DNA from 2 places in the Achromobacter sp. NPDC058515 genome. Region 2 is predicted to be linked to the other one. Evidence: riboswitches for the same ligand, from Rfam matches in the RefSeq annotation. Region 2 holds a riboswitch; the other holds the start of a gene.

Region 1 (7,842 bases), on a different contig from region 2:
GCGTCCAGCAGCGCTTGCGCCTGCAGGCGCGCGGCCTCGCAGCCGGCCGCGACCGCGTCCGGGGCGACGATGGAGCCCGCGGCGTCCAAGGCGACGGCCTGCATGTCGCGTGAATGCGAACCTTCCATTTCGGCCAGTATCCGATGGGCTTCCCGCAACTGGGGGTCGATATCGATGGCCCGGCGCACGGCGATCAGGGCTTCGTCGCGGTGGCCTTCGTCCTTCAGCGTCAACGCGAGATTGCTGAGGGCTTGCGCATGGTCGGGGTTCAGTTCCAGCGCGCGCTGGTAGTGCGCCCGCGCCATGTTTCCGTTGCCCAGGCGCTTGTAGGTATTGGCAAGGTTGTTATGGGCCTCGGGGCTGTCGGGCAGTAGCGCGGCCACGCGCCGCAGGCATTCCAGGCTGGAGGCCAACTGGCCGGCTTCCTGCAGGATAATGCCCAGGTTGTTCCAGCCTTCCGCAAGCCCGGGATCGATCTCCACAGCGCGTCGCGCGGCGTCTTCGGCCTGCGCCAGCAGCCCATTCTGGCGGCACACTTCGGCCAGATTGCTGCAGTAGGCCGCGGGCGCGCCCGCAGGCCGGCAGGCCGCGCGCAGATGCGCAATCGCCTGGTCGGGCTGGCCGTAGGCATGGGCCATCAACCCCAGCAGATGCCTTGCGTCGGGCTGGTCCGGCGATACGTCCAGCACCCGCAGGCAAAGCGCTTCGGCTTGCGGCGCCTGGCCCGCGTTCCAATGCGCGTAGGCCTGCAGCAAAGCCTGGGGAATCGTCAAAGGACTGGCGGCAGGATGGTTACTCGTGCCCAAGAAACAGCTCCACGGCAGGATCGCGGAAGGGGAGGGAGGGCGCCATTATCCGCCCAATGCGCGCCAGGCGCGTTTCAAGCACAGGCCGCCTGCAAGGCCTTCATCTGAGGGCTGTTTTCCGGGAACCGGACGAACTGCGGCTTGCCATCGTCCTTGATTTCTTCGCCGAAGGCGTCGACCAGCTCATCGTTCATATAAAAACTGGTGGCGGCAAGAAAGCCCACCAGGGCCTGATTGCAGTCGAACACGACGTCCGTCATCGTGCGGTTGTAGTTCCTGCGCTTTCCGTCCAGGCCCAGGATGTTCTGAGGGATGGCGTATCGCATTTCCATTTTGCCCTTGGCGCTTCCGGAGGGCTGCCGCGAGTCCGGGATGCCCGCGATCCTGATGGAGATGTTGGGATGGTCGCGGCGGGGCGGCACGTCAAACCACTTCTGCGCGTGGGCGGAGGCGCTGATGAACAGGCCCGTGGCGGCGACAATTCCCAGGCGGGCAATCAGGCCGCGCACCCGGGCTTTGCGAACGGGGACTGCAGACGGTGCATGCATGGTCTTTCCGTGATTGAGGGCCTGGTTTCATAAGCCGCTTGCCGGTGTGCTTCCAGTGTAAATGCTCAATCCGGCCGCGGCGATAAATGTAGCAAAATGCCGTCTGACGCCCTTGGGCGCGACTTACTCTTTACTCAGGATCCGCCATGCCCCAGTTCGACATCTATCAGGTAGACGCCTTCGCCGCCGCGCCTTTCGGCGGCAACCCCGCCGCGGTCGTGCCGCTGGACGCCTGGCTTGCCGACGCGACGCTGCAACGCATCGCCGAGGAAAACAATCTGTCCGAAACCGCCTACGTCGTGCGCAACGGGGATGTCTACGAGCTGCGCTGGTTCACGCCCGCCGTCGAGGTGGATCTTTGCGGGCACGCGACGCTGGCGTCGGCCTTCGTGCTGTTCGATCAATTGGGCGTCACGGACGAAGTGCTGCGGTTCTCCACGCGCAGCGGCGAGCTCCAGGTGTTCCGCGCCGGCAACAAGCTGGCGATGGATTTCCCGGCCAAGCAGCCCGAGGCCGCGGCGATTCCGCCGGGCCTGCTGCAGGCGCTGGGCCTGCCGGATGCGCAGGCCCTGTACCGCACCGACGATTATCTGGTGGTCATCGATGACGAATCGCTGATCGACGGCCTGAAGCCGGATTTCGTGGCGCTGGCGGCGTTTGACGTGCGCGGGGTGGCGGTGACGGCGCCGTCGGCCCAGTTCGACTTCGTGTCGCGCTGGTTCGGGCCGCGGGTCGGCGTGAACGAAGACCCGGTCACCGGGTCGGCGCATACCTCGCTGGCGCCGTATTGGGCGCAACGGCTGGGCAAGCGCAGCCTGAGCGCGCAGCAGGGCGGGGCGCGCAAAGGGCAGCTTGAATGCGAGGTGCTGGACAACGGCCGGGTGATCATCAGCGGCCAGGCGGCGCTGTACCTGCGCGGCGCGATCTACCTTTGATCCTCCGCAAGCCCTGCGTCGCCCAGCTTGCGCGCCGCGGCTTCCCGGATGCCCCGGAGCCGTTGTCCCGCTACGGCGCGGGCACGGCCTCGCTGACGCTCGCCGCCAGCATCTGCGCCGTCGCCGCGGACAGGGTCCATCCCAGGTGGCCGTGGCCCGTGTTGTAGAACACGCCGGGGCGTTTGCCCGGGCCCACGCGCGGCATCATGTCCGGCGTCATGGGGCGCAGGCCGCACCAGGGCACCACGCGCGAGGTCCGGATGCCGGGAAAGTGCTTGCGCGTCCAGTCCACCAGCGGCTGCACGCGCTCGGCGCGGATGTCCATGTTGAAGCCATTGAATTCCGCGGTGCCCGCCACGCGAAACCGGTCTCCCAGCCGGCTGGTGACGATTTTTGCGGCCTCGTCCAGCAGGCTCACGCCGGGGGCCGCCGCCAGGCTCTGCGCGTCGTCCAGATGCACGCTGATCGAGTAGCCCTTGACCGGATAGATGTTCAGCGCGTCTCCGAGCTGCCTGGCGAACTGCCGGCTGGCCGCACCGGCGCAAACGACGACGGCGTCGGCCTCGTGCTGTTCGCGTTCGCGGCCGTCGTCGCGCAGCATGTCCAGCACATAGGGGCGGCTGTCGCGGCTGATGTGGCGGATGTCCGCGTCCTGCACGAACTTCACGCCCCGGCGCTCGCAGGCGCGCGCCAGCCCGCTGGTGAATTTGTGGATGTCGCCGGTGGCGTCCGACGGGGTGTAGAAGCCGCCATGGCAGCCGGCCTGCAGGGCAGGTTCTATGCTGCGCGCCTCGTTGCTGGACACGGCGTAGCGTTCCAGGCCGCCTTCGCGCAGCAGCGCGTTTGCCCGGCTGGCGGCGTCGAAGCTGGCGGCGTCGTGATAGATGTGCAGGATGCCCCGGCGCTCCAGGTCGAAATCTATGCCTTCGTCCTCGGCCATCTCGAACAGGTGCTGGCGGGCCTGGATGGCCAGCCGGGTGGTGGCGATGGTGTTGCGGCGATAGTTGGGAATCTGCGCCATGAACTGCGCCAGCCACGAGTACTTGTGCCAGCTGAATCCGGGGTTGAGCAGCAGCGGCGCGTTGCGGCGCCACATCCAGCGCAGGCCTTTCATGATGGTGGCGGCGCTGTTCCAGACTTCGGCGTTGCTGGCCGACAGCTGGCCGCCGTTGGCATAGGACGTTTCCATGGCAGGGTAGCGCTGGCGGTCGTAGACCGTGACCGCGTAGCCCAGCTTGCTCAGGGCATAGGCGGACGTGACGCCGGTGATACCGGCGCCGATGATGGCGATGCGGGGCATGATGGCTCCAGAAAGGGTGGCGGCGGCCCTTGTTGGCCGCGGCGCCCCATCTGTCTCTGTACCTGAGAGCTTCACCCGCGCGCGGTCGGCGGCGGGATCCCCTTCGGTGGGCGCGCACGGCGCCTCTCTCCAGATTGTCTAGACCGCGCAGTCCTGTTGCCTGAGAGTTTCCGGGGCGGTTGCTCCGTCGGCGCCCGCCACGGGGGCGGGTCTCTTCTGCGGGGTTTTAAAACGACCCGCAGAGCATATCCAAAAACGGGCTGGGCGACGTTAGGGGTTAGTACCAGCATCGGCGCGCGCCAAGTTACGATGCACGCAATTGAAACCTGAAGGACGATGCATGCGTATCCGAGGACTGCTGCGCGCAGGCTTGCTTTTCACCCCTGTTTTCGCCGGCGCAGCCGGACCCGCCTTGGCCCGCACGGAACTGCCGTCTCTCGATCTGGCGGTAAGCGAGGCCGCCCAGGCGGTCATGCGGCAGCACGACATTCCAGGGATGGCGATCGCCATCACCAGCCAAGGGCAGCAGCGGTTCTACACCTATGGCGTGCAATCGCGGCAGACGCGGCAGGCGGTCACGCGCGACACGATGTTCGAGCTGGGATCGATCAGCAAGACGTTCACGGCGACTCTTGCCGGCTACGCGCAGGCCCGGGGCCAGCTCGCGCTGAGCGATAGCCCCGCCAGGTTCCTGCCCGAACTTGCCGGCAGCGACTTCGCCAGGCTGACGCTGGTCAACCTGGCCACGCACACCACCGGCGGCTTCCCCTTGCAGGTGCCCGACGCGGTGCGCAACGAGGCGCAGCTGATGGACTACCTGAAGGCCTGGAAGCCCGCGCAAGCCCCCGGCACGTCCCGCAGCTACGCCAATCCCAGCATCGGGATGCTGGGCGTCGCGACGGCCCGAAGCATGAAGCAGCCGTTCGCGCAGGCGATGGGGGAGCTGTTCGCGAAGCTGGGCCTGTCCGATACCTTCATCGATGTTCCGGCGGACAAGATGTCCCGCTATGCGCAGGGCTACAACAAGCAGGGCGCGCCCGTGCGCGTGAACCCCGGCGTGCTGGCGGACGAAGCCTACGGCGTGAAGTCCAGCGCGCGCGACATGCTCCGGTTCGTCGAGGCCAACATGGGCATGGGCGTCCAGGACGAGCCGCTCAAGCGCGCCATTGCGGCTACGCATGTGGGGTACTACCAGGTGGGCGAGATGACGCAGGACATGGTCTGGGAGCAGTTTCCCTACCCGGTGGCGCTGGACACGCTGCTGGCCGCCAACGCCGGCACGCTGAACAGCCAGAGCCATGCGGCCGCGGCCTTGAATCCGCCGCTGGCCCCGCAGGAGGCGGCATGGATCAACAAGACCGGGGCGACGAACGGCTTTGGCGGCTATGTGGCCTTCGTGCCCGCCAGGAAGCAGGGGATCGTGATCCTGGCGAACAGGAACTATCCGAACGAGGCCCGCGTGCGGCTGGCGGCGGGCATCCTGGATGAACTGGACAAGCTGGGGCGGCAGGACCGGGCGGCGCGCTGAGCGGCGGCGCGCTTGAGGCCGCAGTCGTGCACGACGGGTCGCCCCAGGTTATCTATTTCGATACTAATTACAACTCGACCTTTGGTCCGGGGGCTTGGCGGCCTTGCTGTTTGTCCCCGCCCCAGCCCCGAGCTTGTTTCAACATATCACCGCAAAAAACCCGTCCCCAATAACTGGTCCGGTTTCTTGGCCGATAATGGACTTCGTTGCCCCAAGCCGGACCCCTTATGCCCAGCGTCACCCGCCGTATCGCTTTCCCTCTGCTTGCCGCTCTGACGGCCGCCCTGGCCGGATGTTCCTCCCCCAAGCCTGCCTATGAAAAAGAGGATTTCGCGCAGAGCGACACCTTCTCCCGGACCTTTCCCGCCGCCAGCACCGCGGCGTGCGATGCGGGCCGCCGGGCCTTGCTGAGCCAGGGCTACAACATCGACAAGTTCGAACCGTCGCGCCTGACCGGCCACAAGAATTTCCAGAGCGAGGACGGGCAGCACAGCCAGATCAGTTTCAATCTCGAATGCGCCTCGGACGGCAGCTCGAACCAGCGCGCAACGGTGTTCGCCAATGCCGTCCAGGACCGCTATTCGATCAAGCGCACCAGCAACGCCGCCAGCGTGGGCGTGAGCGTGCTGGGCCAGGTCTCGATGCCGTTCGGCGCCAGCGACGATTCGCTGGTGAAGACGGGCAGCCAGACCGTGACGCGGCCCCAGTTCTACGAAGGCTTCTTCCAGCTGCTGCAGCGGTTCCTGCCGGATGCGCAGGCGGCCGCCGCGCCGCATGAGCCGCCGACCGGCCGCGGCAAGGCCGCGCCCGCCAAGGCGCCCGCCGTGCCCGCCGATCCCGTCGTCTCGCCCGATGCGCCTGCCGACACCTTGAACCCCGCGGCCGCCACCGGGGGCGACAAGCCGGCGCCCGCGGCCGCCCCGTCCGCGGCGACGCCACCCGCGCCGACCCCGGCCGCGGCGGCTCCGTCCGCGCCGACCCCGCCCGCCTCGGGGGCAGCGCAGGGAGCGGCCAGCCCCGCGCCCGCCGCCGCGCCGGCATCGCCTGAAAAGCCGGCCGCGCCGGAGAAGCCCGCCACGCCGTAACCAGGCAACTGGCTTTTCGGCGACGGCAGCGGAACGCCGGGACGTTTGCCCTAGCGCAAATCCCCGGCTTTCCCACTGTGCCGCGCGCCGTCCGCGAACGGCGATAATGCCGGCCATGACCTACCAACTCCTGAAAATGGCCCACGTCGCGGCCGTTGTGGCCTGGCTCGCGGGCTCGCTCTTCGTTTCCCTGTTTCTCCTGTCCTCGCAACCGCGGGACGGCGACGACGCGCCCAAGGAACGCAAGATGCTGCATGCCCTGCGCCGCTGGACCCTGTTCGTCACCACGCCCGCCATGGTCATCGCCTGGCTCATCGGCCTGCACCTGGCGATGACCTTGGGCTGGTTCGCCATGAACTGGATCTGGGTCAAGGTAGCCCTTGCGCTGGCGCTGTCGGCCTTGCTGGGCATGCAGAGCGCATCGCTGCGCCGCATGGCCGGCGGCAGCGCCCGCCGTCCGCCGCTGGTGGACCTGTACGCGCCGTTCACCGTCCTTGCCTCGGCCGCCATCGTGACGCTCGTGGTGGTCAAGCCGTTCTAGCCGCCAAGGCGCCAGCGCCGCGCCATATGCTGCGCGGCCATATCCAAACACCCCTGTAATAACGACTCAACCAACTATTCGTTCGCGCGCGTAAGTCCCCTCCCTAGAATCGTCTCTCTCATAACTGCGTTGACTTAGAGGCGATTCCATCATGACTATCCGTATTCTTGTCGCCGGGCAAGCGCGCGCGGCGTGGGCGCCGTTCTTCAAGCGCCTGCTGGGCGCCGTGCTGGCCTCGGCGGCCATGTTCCACGGCCCGGCCTTTTCGGCCGACCCCAAGCCGCTGAAAGTGGGCGTGCGCGGCGGCGTGGACGAGCAGATCTGGGAAGTGGTGACCCAGGTGGCTAAGAAGAACGGCCTGGCCGTCGAGCCCGTCGTCATCACCGGCACCGCCAGCCCCAATGAAGCGCTGAACAACGGCGACCTGGAGGCCAATGCGTTCCAGCACATCCCTTTCCTGAACGACCAGATCAAGCAGCGCGGCTACAAGCTGGTGGCCGTGGCCAACACGCTGATCTCGCCCATCGCGTTCTATTCCAAGAAGTACAAAGCCTTGAACGAGCTGCCGGACGGCGCCAAGGTGGGGATCCCCAACGACCCCAGCAACCAGACGCGCGCGCTGGTGATCCTGCGCGACCAGGGCCTGATCACGCTGAAGGACGGCTTCGACCCGGCGACCGGCACGGCCACCCTGGCGGACGTCACGTCCAACCCCAGGAAGCTCAACTTTGTGGAAAGCGCGTCGGTCGTGCTGGCCCGGTCGCTGCCGGACGTGGACACCGCCGCCATCGTCAACAGCTTTGCCTACCAGGCCGGCCTGATCGCCACGCGCGACGGCATCGCGGTCGAGAAGAAAGAGAACAATCCCTACGTGAACATCATCGCGGTGCGCGAAAAGGACAAGGACGCGCCGTGGGTGCCCGCGCTGATCAAGGTATACCACTCCGAGGAAGTGCGCCAGTTCATCCTGAGCAAGTACGAAGGCTCGGTGATCCCGGTTTTCTGAGCAATGATGCAACACGAGTTCTCCATCCCGCCGCGGGCCGGCCCCGCCGCGCAGTCCCAGGCGCTGGACGCGCACATTGTGTTCGAGGGGCTG
Region 2 (7,842 bases):
GCCTGTACTTTATCGGCGAAGCCGTGGATGTCACGGGCTGGCTGGGCGGCTACAACTTCCAATGGGCCTGGGCCTCGGGCGTGGCCTGCGGCAAGGCGCTCTAGGCGGCGCCCGGCCCGCGGGCGCCTGACGGCGCGCCGGGCCCGCGGCAGAAATTGTCGATCCGCCATTGTGATATTAAATAAAAATACATATCATTTATGTTTTCGATATTGATCTATGTCCTCCGCCCGGAGGACGGATCCGACGGAGACATGCATGGCCTACACCCTTCCGAACCTGCCGTACGCCTATGACGCGCTGGAGCCTCACATCGACGCGATGACGATGGAGATCCATTACAGCAAACATCACCAGACCTACGTCACCAGCCTGAACGCCGCGCTGGAAGGGGCGGGCATCGTCACGGACGAACCCGTCGAAGCCCTTGTCGCGCGCCTGGACGAATTGCCCGAGGCCATCCGCGGCGCCGTCCGCAATCACGGCGGCGGCCATGCCAACCACAGCTTGTTCTGGTCCGTCATGTCGCCCGAAGGCGGCGGCGAGCCGGACGGCGCGCTGGCGGCGGCCATCGAATCCGAGCTGGGCGGCCTGGCGGCGTTCCGCGAGGCGTTCACCAAGGCGGCCCTGACCCGCTTCGGCAGCGGCTGGGCCTGGCTGAGCGTGACCCCGGAGGGCAAGCTGGCGGTCGAGAGCAGCGCCAACCAGGACAGCCCGCTGATGCACGGCAATACGCCGATCCTCGGCCTGGACGTCTGGGAGCACGCCTATTATCTGAAGTACCAGAACCGCCGGCCGGAATATATCGGCGCCTTCTACAATGTGGTGAACTGGCCCGAAGTGGCGCGCCGCTACGCAGCGGCAAAGGGCTGAGCGCAACGCTCGCAAGGAGTGCCGCGGCACATGAATACCTTCAGCCGTCATCGCTTGCGGCCAGCAGCCACCAGCATCAGCGTCTGGACGCTGGCTGTCATGGTGTCCTGCCTGGGCCTGCACCAGCTCTGGGTCTACCTGGACGTGCGGGCGCCGCACGTGGCCGACGCGCTGCTGGGCGGGCTGGTCGCGGCCGGCGCGACCGCGCTGGGCACGCTGCCCATCCTGTTCGCCCGCACTATCCCCCAGAAGGCGCAGGACAGCATGTTCGGCTTCGGGGCCGGCGTGATGCTCGCGGCCAGCGCGTTTTCGCTCGTGGCGCCGGGCGTCGCCGCGGGCCGGGAGCTGGGCTACGGGCCCTGGGGCGCCGGCCTGACGGTCGGCGCCGCCGTGCTGCTGGGGGCGGCGGTCCTGCTGCTCATGGACCGCACTCTGCCGCACGAGCACTTCATCAAGGGCAGGGAGGGCATGGAGGCCCACCGGCTGCGCCGCACCTGGCTGTTCGTGTTCGCCATCACGCTGCACAACCTGCCCGAGGGCCTGGCGATCGGCGTGGGCTATGCCGGCGGGGACCCCGTGCGCGGCACGGCGCTGGCGACCGGCATCGCCATCCAGGATATTCCCGAAGGGCTGGTGGTGGCCGTGGCCTTGCTGGCCGCCGGCTACAAGCGGACCTTCGCCGTGGCCCTGGGCATGCTGTCGGGCCTGGTCGAACCGCTGGGCGCGGTGCTGGGGGCCGCCATCGTCGGCTGGTCGGCGCCGCTCCTGCCTTGGGGGCTGGGCTTTGCCGCGGGCGCCATGCTGTTCGTCATCAGCCACGAGATCATCCCGGAATCGCACCGCAAGGGGCACGAGATCTACGCGACCTGCGGGCTGATGCTGGGCTTCGTGCTGATGATGCTGCTGGATACGGCGCTGGCCTAGCGGGGCCTGACGGCGAGCGCCTCGTTTTCCGCCTTTTCGGCACGCGGCTTTCGTTGTATGCTTTCGGCGCTGTCACGCATGTTGCGGGAGAGAGCGGCCCGTAAGTCCGGCCGCCGCCGAAGGCGCAATTCGCCCAGAATCGCTCAGGCAACCGATACCGCACATGCTTGCTCCGTCCCGGTTTTCTTACCCGCTGGACGCGGCAAAACAGCACTCTGGAGAGACCTGGCGCCGCCCCTGAACTAGGGACATAGCGAGCAGCCCAGGCGCCGAAGGTGCAAACCCGCCACGCGGGGCAACTCTCAGGCAAAAGGACAGAGGGGCGGAAGATTCAGCCGTGGCGCGGGCGCAGTCCGCTTGCCGCCACCGGCATTCCGTAACCCTGGCATCACTGCCGCCCCGGAGTTCCCGCGCATGTCCGCAACCCTCAAACGCACCCCGCTGGCCGAAGAACACATCGCCGCCGGCGCCCGAATGGTCGATTTCGGCGGCTGGGACATGCCCCTGGCCTACGGCTCGCAGCTCGAGGAGCACCATGCGGTGCGCCAGGACGCCGGCATGTTCGATGTCTCGCACATGCTCAACGTCGACGTGACGGGCCCCGACGCCTACGCTTTCCTGCAGCGCCTGGTCGCCAATGACGTCTCCAAGCTGACGGTGCCGGGCAAGGCGCTCTACAGCTGCATGCTGAATCCGCAGGGCGGCGTCATCGACGACCTGATCATCTATTTCTTCGCGGCCGACGAATGGCGCGTCGTGGTCAACGCGGGCACGGCCGACAAGGACGTCGCCTGGATGCAGCGCGTGAAGCAGGCCGGCTCGTTCGACGTCGTCATTGCTCCGCGCCGCGACCTGGCCATGGTGGCCGTGCAGGGCCCCAACGCCCGCGCCAAGCTGTGGGCAGCGCGCCCGGCGTGGCAAGCCGCCACCGAACCCCTGACCCCCTTTGTCGCCGCCATCGTGGGCGACGACACGCTGGTCGCCCGCACGGGCTACACCGGCGAAGACGGCTTCGAAATCGTGCTGCCCGCCGCCGAGGTGGCGCAGCTCTGGCGCGACCTGGCTGCCCAGGGCGTGCGTCCGGCCGGCCTGGGCGCGCGCGACACGCTGCGCCTGGAAGCCGGCATGAATCTGTACGGCCAGGATATGGACGAGCTGACCCAGCCCGGCGAAGCCGGCCTGACCTGGACGGTGTCGCTGAAGAACGCCGACCGCCGTTTCATCGGCCGCGACGCGCTGGAGCAGTTCGCCACCCCCGCCGCCTTCCTTGGCCTGAAGCTGCAAGAGCGCGGCGTCATGCGCGCGCACATGGCCGTGCGCACTCCGCAAGGCGCGGGCGAACTCACCAGCGGCACCATGTCGCCCACGCTGGGCGTGTCCATCGGCTTTGCCCGCCTGCCGCAAGGCGTGCGTCCGGGCGATACGGTGGAGGTCGACATCCGCGGCAAATGGGTGCCCGCCCTGGTCTGCAAGCTGCCATTTGTCCGTAACGGCAAAGCCGTCGAACACTCGTAAACTCGAAGCTTCGCGCGAGCGCCGGCCCGGCCTGGGCGACGGCCGCCCGCGCGAGGCGCGCAACACCATTCATCTACCCGCATTCCCTCAGGAGTTCCCATGAGTCTGCCCACCGATCGCAAGTACACCGAGTCCCATGAATGGGTCAAAGCCGAAGGCGACGTGTTCGTCGTCGGCATCACCGACACCGCCCAGGATCAATTGGGCGATCTGGTTTTCGTTGGCGACGTAAAGGTCGGCGCCAAGCTGAACGCGGGCGAAACCGCCGGCGTGGTCGAGTCGGTCAAGGCCGCCTCGGACATCTACGCGCCGGTGGCCGGCGAAATCGTCGCCTTCAACGAAGAACTCGAAAACAACCCCAACCTGATCAACGAATCGGCTTTCACCGCCTGGATCTTCAAGATCAAGCCGGTCAACGCCGCCGACGCCGACAAGCTGCTGGACGCCGCCGGCTACGAAGCCGTCGCCAACGGCTAAGCCGGCTCGTGGCGGGCGAGGGGCCGACCAGGCGCCGCGCCCGCCACGCAAGAAGCACTACCGTCCGTCCCTCGACGACACCCGCTACCCCGAGATCTCCCCATGTCGCGCGCCCTAGACACTCATACCGACTTCATTCCCCGCCACATCGGCCCCTCCGACGCCGACCAGGCCGCCATGCTTGCCGTCATCGGCAGCGCCAGCCTGGATGCCCTGATCGAAGAAGTCGTGCCCCCGAAGATCCGCAGCCAGGCGCCGCTGGCGCTGCCGCCCTCGCGCAGCGAAGCCGACGTGCTGGCCGAACTGAAGCAGATCGCGGGCCGCAACAAGGTCTACCGCAACTACATCGGGCAGGGGTACTACGGCACGCAGACGCCCAATGTGGTGTTGCGCAACATTCTTGAGAATCCCGCCTGGTACACGGCCTACACGCCCTACCAGCCCGAGATCTCCCAGGGCCGCCTCGAAGCCCTGCTGAACTACCAGACCATGGTCGCCGACCTGACCGGGCTGGACATCTCCAATGCCTCGCTGCTGGACGAAAGCACCGCCGCCGCCGAAGCCATGACGCTCGCCCGCCGCGGCGCCAAGTCGCAGAGCCCGGTGTTCTTCATTTCGCGCCACGTGCATCCCCAGACCATCGAAGTCGTGCGCACGCGCGCCGAGGGCCTGGACATCGAGATCGCCGTGGGCGACGAGGCCGAAGGCCTGCCCGAGTGCTTCGGCGTACTGCTGCAGTACCCGCACAGCACGGGCTCCGTCTCCGACTACCGCAAGCTGGCCGAAGCCGCCCATGCGCAAGGCGCCGTGGTCGCCTGCGCCACCGACCTGCTGGCGCTGGCCCTGTTGGCCGCCCCGGGCGAGTGGGGCGCGGACATCGCCATCGGCTCGGCCCAGCGTTTTGGCGTGCCGTTCGGTTTTGGCGGCCCGCACGCCGGCTTCATGGCCTGCAAGGATTCGTTCAAGCGCAACATGGCCGGCCGCCTGGTCGGCGTGTCCAAGGACGCCCAGGGCAACCCGGCCATGCGCCTGGCGCTGCAAACGCGCGAGCAGCACATCCGCCGCGAGAAGGCCACCTCCAACATCTGCACCGCGCAGGTGCTGCTGGCCGTGATGGCCGGCATGTACGCCGTGTGGCATGGCCCCGCCGGCATCCGCCGCATCGCCGAGCGCGTGCAGCGCAGCACCGCCATCCTGCGCGCCGAGCTCATCAAGCTGGGCGTGAAGGTCGTCAACGACACCTTCTTCGACACCCTGCTGCTCGAAACCGGCGCCGCGACCCCCGCCATCCTGACCGCCGCCGACTGCGAGCACATCAACCTGCGCCGCGTCGATGGCGCCCGCCTGGCGGTCTCGCTGGACGAGACCGTCACCGTCGCCGACCTGCAAGCGCTGGTCAACGTCTTCGCCTCCGGCCTGGAACGCGATGACGTCGAGCTCGACATCGACGCGCTGGACGCGGCGGCCGCCGGCGGCATCCCCGCGCCGGTGGTCCGCGAAAGCGCGATCCTGACGCATCCGGTGTTCTCCAGCGTGCAGTCCGAGACCGACATGCTGCGCTACCTGCGCAAGCTGGCCGACAAGGACCTGGCCCTGGACCGCACGATGATCCCGCTGGGTTCGTGCACCATGAAGCTGAACGCCACGGCCGAGATGATTCCCATCACCTGGCCCGAATTCGCGCTGATCCACCCGTTCGCGCCGGCGTCGCAAAGCCAGGGCTACAACGAGCTGATCGACCGCCTGTCGGCCGCGCTGTGCGAAATCACCGGCTACGACAACATCAGCCTGCAGCCCAACTCGGGCGCGCAAGGCGAGTACGCCGGCCTCCTGGCCATCCGCGGCTATCACCAGGCCAACGGCCAGCACCAGCGCAACATCTGCCTGATCCCGTCGTCGGCGCACGGCACCAACCCCGCCTCGGCCCAGCTGGCCGGCATGGACGTGGTGGTGGTGGCCTCCGACGCCAACGGCAACGTGGACCTGGCCGACCTGCGCGCCAAGATCGAACAGGTCGGCGACAAGCTGGCCGCCCTGATGATCACGTATCCGTCGACCCACGGCGTGTTCGAAGAAGCCGTGACCGAGATCTGCGATCTGGTCCACAAGGCCGGCGGGCAGGTCTACCTGGACGGCGCCAACATGAACGCGATGGTCGGCGTGGCCCAGCCCGGCAAGTTCGGCTCGGACGTGTCGCACCTGAATCTGCACAAGACGTTCTGCATTCCGCACGGCGGCGGCGGCCCGGGCGTAGGCCCCGTGGCGGTGCGCGCGCACCTAGCGCCCTACCTGCCCGGCGTGGTGAACGAACAGGGCAAGCTGGCCGGCGACGCCCGCGTCGGCCCGGTCTCGGCCGCGCCGTTCGGCTCCGCCGGCATCCTGCCGATCCCGTTCGTGTACATCGCGCTGATGGGCGCCGACGGCCTGCGCCGCGCGACCGAGGTGGCCATCCTGAACGCCAACTACATCGCCACCCGCCTGCGCGGCCACTATCCGGTCCTGTACGCGGGCCGCAACGGCCGCGTGGCGCACGAGTGCATCCTGGACGTGCGCCCGCTCAAGGAAACCAGCGGCATCAGCGCCGAAGACATCGCCAAGCGCCTGATGGACTATGGCTTCCACGCGCCGACCATGAGCTTCCCGGTGGCCGGCACCCTGATGGTCGAACCGACCGAATCCGAGGGCGTGGCCGAGCTGGACCGCTTCATCGACGCGATGATCTCGATCCGCGAGGAAATCGCCCAGGTCGAACGCGGCGAACGCGATCGCGACGACAACGTCCTGAAGAACGCGCCGCACACCGCGCAGATGCTGCTGGCCGAGGAATGGCTGCACGACTATCCGCGCCAGCAGGCCGCCTACCCGGTCGCGTCCCTGCGCGACGCCAAGTACTGGCCGCCCGTGGCCCGTGTGGACAACGCGTACGGCGACCGCAACCTGGTGTGCGCCTGCCTGCCGGTCGAGGCCTACGCCTGAGGTCTTGAAGAGAGGCCCGGCGCGGGCCGGGCGCCTCTTTCCCTCTGGTCCGGGCAACAAAAAGCCCCCGTCTTTCACCGACGGGGGCTTTTTCATTGCCTTCAGACTGGCAGGATTACTTGGCGGGCGCTGCCTTGCTGGCGGCGCCGAAGTCTTCCGCGATGCTCATGAACGTGTTGAGCAGGATCTGCAGGTTGTCCTTGCCGATTCCGCCTTCCGCATTCATGTCCATCTGCAGCACGGCCCGGTTCTTTTCGTCCAGGTAGGCGCGGGTCCAGCGGTATTCCTGGTTCCAGGCGTTGATGGCCTTCAGCGACATCGGCTTCTTGCTGGTGTAGGTGGCGGTCATCACCAGGTCCAGGCATTTTTCGGTGAAGTCGTTGCACAGGAATTCCAGGCGCAGATCGCTGGCGCCGGTGGAGCCTGCGTTCAGGACCAGCACGGGGCCTTCGTCGCCGTCCGACTTGTTCACCGTGTAGCCCATGTCGTCCAGCATGCTGGCCACGGATTCCAGGTTGAAATCCTCCATCACGCCGACGGCGGGCGCGGCGGCTGCAGGCTCTTCCTCGGACTCCATGCCGATGCCCGGGGCTTCTTCCCCGTCGTCCATCGAGCCCAGGCCGGAGGCGCCCAGGAGGCCGCTGAAGAGTTCTTCGGCGGGGATCTTCTTGCCGTTCAGGTCGCCCATGCCGTCGGCAAAGGTGAACTTGCCGACGATGTTGTCGCCGTCGTTCTTGCCGACGTTGAACATTTCGGCCATGCCGGACATCTGGCGCACCTGCTCGTCGGCCTCGGCGGCTGCCTTGTCCGCCGCCAGGCCTTCCTTCTTGATGGCGTACTGCGTCATCAGGTCTTGGATCATGGGCTTGGAGATGACCAGCGTGGCGTCGATCTTCTTGATGGCCTGGACCGCGATTTCCTGGGGCGTCAGATCCTTGGCGTTGGCCGGATTGGCCAGATCCAGCGTGAAGGTCAGCTTGCTTTCGCCCTTGGCCGTCTTCCAGCTCAGGGGATCGATGCTGAACGACGGGTTGCCCGCCAGCAGCTTGCCGGCGTTGTCCAGCAGCACCTGGAACT

What was found. Region 2 has a riboswitch for glycine ahead of gcvT (glycine cleavage system aminomethyltransferase GcvT). Riboswitches for the same ligand answer to the same signal wherever they lie in the genome.
Region 1: it holds a riboswitch for glycine, as region 2 does, so the genes downstream of both, ACFWP0_RS17430 (D-amino acid dehydrogenase) here and gcvT (glycine cleavage system aminomethyltransferase GcvT) in region 2, are expected to answer to the same signal.

What each region holds. Positions count from the first base shown of each region.
Region 1 covers NZ_JBHXNI010000009.1:218,117-225,958, forward strand. The annotation lists gene ACFWP0_RS17410 (tetratricopeptide repeat protein) at 1-71, opposite strand, end outside; partial or broken gene ACFWP0_RS17415 (tetratricopeptide repeat protein) at 204-806, opposite strand; gene ACFWP0_RS17420 (hypothetical protein) at 881-1,354, opposite strand; gene ACFWP0_RS17425 (PhzF family phenazine biosynthesis protein) at 1,501-2,289, shown strand; gene ACFWP0_RS17430 (D-amino acid dehydrogenase) at 2,360-3,589, opposite strand; glycine riboswitch at 3,636-3,726, opposite strand; glycine riboswitch at 3,728-3,818, opposite strand; gene ampC (class C beta-lactamase) at 3,930-5,117, shown strand; gene ACFWP0_RS17440 (DUF2242 domain-containing protein) at 5,345-6,202, shown strand; gene ACFWP0_RS17445 (CopD family protein) at 6,318-6,743, shown strand; gene ACFWP0_RS17450 (MetQ/NlpA family ABC transporter substrate-binding protein) at 6,895-7,749, shown strand; gene ACFWP0_RS17455 (methionine ABC transporter ATP-binding protein) at 7,753-7,842, shown strand, end outside.
Region 2 covers NZ_JBHXNI010000003.1:189,031-196,872, forward strand. The annotation lists gene ACFWP0_RS06895 (NAD(P)/FAD-dependent oxidoreductase) at 1-104, shown strand, start outside; gene ACFWP0_RS06900 (superoxide dismutase) at 259-873, shown strand; gene ACFWP0_RS06905 (ZIP family metal transporter) at 904-1,797, shown strand; glycine riboswitch at 1,872-1,967, shown strand; glycine riboswitch at 2,003-2,125, shown strand; gene gcvT (glycine cleavage system aminomethyltransferase GcvT) at 2,212-3,312, shown strand; gene gcvH (glycine cleavage system protein GcvH) at 3,412-3,789, shown strand; gene gcvP (aminomethyl-transferring glycine dehydrogenase) at 3,892-6,765, shown strand; gene ACFWP0_RS06925 (DUF945 family protein) at 6,881-7,842, opposite strand, start outside.